2 regions of the Comamonas sp. C24C genome follow, and region 2 is predicted to be linked to the other one. Evidence: predicted binding sites of a transcription regulator. Region 2 holds the regulator's gene; the other holds the start of a gene.
What was found. The regulator NrdR, encoded in region 2, represses ribonucleotide reductase genes. The targets are predictions, from matches to a motif close to CACNANATNTNGTG.
Positions count from the first base shown of each region.

Region 1: ACLBXN_RS13145 (ribonucleoside-diphosphate reductase subunit alpha) is a predicted target of NrdR. The motif match lies at 840-853, and genes of this name have one in related genera.

Region 1 covers NZ_JBKFBC010000006.1:166,498-168,891, forward strand. Annotated here, with positions in the region: gene ampD (1,6-anhydro-N-acetylmuramyl-L-alanine amidase AmpD) at 1-471, shown strand, start outside; gene ACLBXN_RS13145 (ribonucleoside-diphosphate reductase subunit alpha) at 977-2,394, shown strand, end outside.
Region 2 covers NZ_JBKFBC010000003.1:362,078-364,471, forward strand. Annotated here, with positions in the region: gene ACLBXN_RS08550 (bifunctional metallophosphatase/5'-nucleotidase) at 1-735, shown strand, start outside; gene nrdR (transcriptional regulator NrdR) at 867-1,349, opposite strand; gene glyA (serine hydroxymethyltransferase) at 1,371-2,394, opposite strand, start outside.

The DNA.
Region 1 (2,394 bases), on a different contig from region 2:
CCGGGCCAGTACGGCACGGGCGCGGTGCAGCAACTGTTCACCAACCAGCTCGACTGGGACGCCCATCCTTATTACCAGGGCATTCGCGGCCTCGAAGTCTCGTCCCATTTCTTTGTCACGCGCCAGGGCGAGATCTGGCAGTTCGTCAGCTGCGACGACCGCGCCTGGCATGCCGGCGTGAGCCAGTGGCGCGGGCGAGATCGCTGCAACGACGACTCCATAGGCATCGAGCTGGAAGGCCTGGAAGGTCTGAGCTTCGAAGCCCCCCAGTACCAGGCCCTGCAGCAGCTTTGCAGCGCCATCGCCGCGCAATACCCCGTGCACTACATCGCCGGGCACGAGCACATCGCCCCCGGACGCAAGCAGGACCCCGGCCCTGGCTTTGACTGGCAGCGCCTGCAGCAGCAGCTGGGCAGCGCGGACGGCACCCGGTCATGGGAATTTCCGCCGCACGTTTCACCGCGGTCCTGATCTTTTCATAGCAGCTTCCGCACGCTATCTCTTGAATTCCTGGTGATTCAGCACTGAAGTCACCTGATGACAGGCGTCAGGCGCTCCTCTTTTTGTAAGCCCGCATCCTCCATCCCTTTTGCACCTGGAAGCGGCATGTCAATGGCGCGCGCGCAACAACTGTCGCCTGCATCAAACACGCAAATTTTTTACATATTTCCGGCCCGCTCTCCCGCCGCGCGCAACCGCGCCACAGGCCTTTATTCATGCGGGATGAAGTCATTTTTTCAGCTGTCAAGCGGTGGCCGAAATGTCAGATTCAGTAGTTTCATCAGGTCAGCCAGTTTTAAGCGCGATACACTACCGGTAGTGTTTAAGGGCGCCTCAGACCCCATATCTAGTGTTTACAAGTTGTGCACACCCTGTGCAAACCATGTGTAGACCAAGGCGCCGAATCGTGTTTTTGATGGCCTGCCCACAGTGCAGGCCTTTGTCTGCCTATCCACATACTGACTCAGAGGAACTTATGCAAGAAGCGTTGAACTCACTGCCTTCTGCCGCACCTGCCGGTGCAGCCAATTCTTCCTCCCCCAATGACAGCTACCAGATCATCCGCCGCAGCGGCGATGTGGTGGCTTTCGCGCCCCAGAAGATTGCCGTGGCCCTGACCAAGGCTTTCCTGGCCGTGCGCGGCGCGCAGGGCGCGGCTTCCGCCAGCGTACGTGACACCGTCAACGAACTCACCGACGGCGTGGTGCGCGCCCTGGTGCGTTCGCGTCCCGATGGCGGCACCTTCCATATCGAAGATGTGCAGGACCAGGTCGAACTCGGCCTGATGCGCGCCGGTCACCAGGACGTGGCCCGCGCCTATGTGCTGTACCGCGAGCGCCGCAACCAGGAACGTGCCGAGCAGAAGAAGGTCGCCGAAGTGGCTGCCGCCGCCGCCTCCAAGCCCGTGCTGCATGTGACCGACAACGGCCAGCGCGTGCCGCTGAACCAGGAGCGTCTGGAAGCCCTGATCGTCGCTTCCTGCGGCAATCTGAATGCCGACATCCAGTCCGGCCCCATCGTGGCCGAAACCCTGCGCAATCTGTATGACGGCGTGCCTCTGGCCGAGGTCTACAAGGCGTCCATCCTGGCCGCCCGTACGCTGATCGAAAAAGACCCCGACTACACCTACGTCACCGCCCGCCTGCTGCTGCACACCATCGTGCGCGAAGTCATGGGCCGCGACGTGCAGCCCGCAGAAATGCAGGCCGCCTATGCCGACTACTTCCCCGGCTTTGTGCAAAAGGGCGTGGATAACGAGCTGCTCAACCCCGAGCTGCTGAACTACGACCTGCCCCGTCTGGCCAAGGCCCTGAAGGCCGAGCGCGACGAACAGTTCGACTACCTGGGTCTGCAGACCCTGTACGACCGCTACTTCCTGCACGTGCGCAAGACCCGCATCGAGCTGCCCCAGTCCTTCTTCATGCGCGTGGCCATGGGCCTGGCACTGAACGAGCCCGACCGCAACGCCCGTGCCATCGAGTTCTACGAACTGCTGTCGTCCTTCGACTTCATGTCGTCCACTCCCACGCTGTTCAACAGCGGCACGCTGCGTTCGCAGCTGTCGTCCTGCTACCTGACCACCGTGCCCGACGATCTGGACGGCATCTACGAATCCATCAAGGAAAATGCCCTGCTGTCCAAGTTTGCCGGCGGCCTGGGCAATGACTGGACCCGTGTGCGTGCCCTGGGCTCGCGCATCAAGGGCACCAACGGCGAATCGCAAGGCGTGGTTCCCTTCCTCAAGGTGGTCAACGACACGGCCGTCGCCGTGAACCAGGGCGGCAAGCGCAAGGGCGCGGTCTGCACCTATCTGGAATCCTGGCACCTGGACATCGAAGAGTTCCTGGAGCTGCGCAAGAACACCGGCGACGACCGCCGCCGCACCCACGACAT
Region 2 (2,394 bases):
TATCGCAGCGCTGGTGGTCAGGTGGGCTTGCAGCCCGAGTTTCCGGTCTTTGACGCCGATGCCGAAGTGGCAGCGCTGGTGGCGCGCTACAAGGCTGCGGCGCGGCCGCTGGCCGAGGCCGTTGCAGGGCGGCTGGCCGGACCTGTCAGCCGCATGCCGCAAGCCAATGGCGAAAGCGTGATGGGGCGCATCGTGGCCGACGCCATACTTGCGGCCACGCGCGATGCCGCCGCGGGCGCAGCGCAACTGGCGTTTGTGAACCCCGGCGGTGTGCGCGCCGACCTGCTGCCCGCGGCCGACGGCAGCGTGAACTATGGCCAGCTGTTCAGCGTTCAGCCGTTCGGCAATACGCTGATGGTGATGAGTCTGACGGGCGAGCAGATTCGCCAGGTGCTGGAGCAGCAATTCGGCAGCGGCAGCAACACCGTGAATGCGCCGCGCATCCTGCAGGTGTCCGAGGGCTTCAGCTATCGCTTCGATCGCCGCCAGCCCGCGGGCCGGCGCGTGAGCGAGTTGCGCCTGAACGGCCGGCGGCTAGAGATGTCGCAGCGCTACCGCGTGGGACTGCAGAGCTATCTGGGCAGCGGCGGCGACAACTTCAGCATCTTCGCGCAAGGCATCGATGTGGTGGGCGGCATGCCGGATCTGGATGCCCTGGCCGAGCATGTGCGCGAGCAAAGCCGCAGTGGTCCGATGGTGCTACCTTTAAAGGAGCGCATTACGCGTGTGGATTAAGGAAATCAGATAAAAATCTATCTTATATCCTCTGAAATCATGCGCCAGGTGCTCATAAGTTGATAGCGGATGCCTGCCATCAAGTGCACAAAACAAAAGCCACCCGAAGGTGGCTTTTGTCATGGCGGCGGTCAGGCCTGGGGCTTTCTGGCGGCCTTGGCCTTGGGACTGCGAACCTCATCCATGATGTTCTTGAAGTCGTCCACATCCTCGAAGCTGCGGTATACGCTGGCAAACCGGATATAGCCGACCTTGTCCAGGCCCTTGAGTTCATCCATCACCAGCTCGCCAAGGCGGCTGGAATCGATTTCACGCTGGCCCAGATTGAGCAGCCTGTCCTCGATGCGCTCTATGGCTGCATCGATGAGTTCGGTGCTCACGGGGCGCTTGCGCAGCGCGATCTGAAAAGAGCCTTGCAGCTTGGCACGCTCGTATTCGATACGGCGGCCGTCTCTCTTGACCACGGTCGGAAAGCTGACCTCGGGGCGCTCGTAGGTCGTGAAGCGCTTGTCGCAGCCGCCGCAGCGGCGGCGGCGGCGGATGAAGCCCCCGTCCTCGGACTCGCGGGTCTCAACCACTTGCGTGTCCGGATGGTTGCAGAAGGGGCACTTCATGACAGCTCAGCGCAGCAGGATTTACTTGCTGTAGACAGGGAACTTGGCAGTCAGCTCGGCCACCTTGGCGCGCACGGCGGCCAGATTGGCTTCGTCTTCGGGCTTGTCCAGCACATCGGCCACCAGATTGGCGGTGATGCGGGCTTCTTCCTCACCGAAACCACGGGTGGTCATGGCGGGCGTGCCGATACGGATGCCGCTGGTCACGAAAGGCTTCTCGGGGTCGTTGGGGATGGCGTTCTTGTTCACGGTGATGTGAGCCAGACCCAGAGCCGCTTCGGCAGCCTTGCCGGTAATGCCCTTGGCGCGCAGGTCCACCAGCATCACGTGGCTTTCGGTGCGGCCGGAGACGATGCGCAGACCGCGCTCGGTCAGTGTTTCGGCAAACACCTTGGCATTCTTCACGACCTGTTCCTGGTAGGCCTTGAACTCGGGAGTCAGGGCTTCCTTGAAGGCCACGGCCTTGCCGGCGATGACGTGCATCAGGGGGCCGCCTTGCAGGCCGGGGAAGATGGCGCTGTTGATGGCCTTCTCGTGCTCGGCCTTCATCAGGATCACGCCGCCACGAGGGCCGCGCAGGCTCTTGTGGGTGGTGGTGGTGACCACGTCGGCGTGGGGCACGGGGTTGGGGTACACGCCTGCGGCGATCAGGCCGGCATAGTGGGCCATGTCCACCCAGAAGATGGCGCCGACTTCCTTGGCGATCTTGGCGAAGCGCTCGAAATCGATGCGCAGGGCATAGGCGGAAGCGCCGGCCACGATGATGCGGGGCTTGTGTTCGCGGGCCAGCTCTTCGAGCTTGTCGTAGTCGATGGCTTCGTCGGCATTCAGACCGTAGGAGACGGCCTTGAACCATTTGCCGGACATGTTCAGCGCCATGCCGTGGGTCAGGTGACCGCCTTCGGCCAGGCTCATGCCCAGAATGGTGTCGCCGGGCTTGGCGAAAGCCATCAGCACCGCCTGGTTGGCCTGAGAGCCGGAATTGGGTTGCACGTTGGCGGCTTCGGCGCCAAAGATCTGCTTGATGCGGTCAATGGCCAGCTGC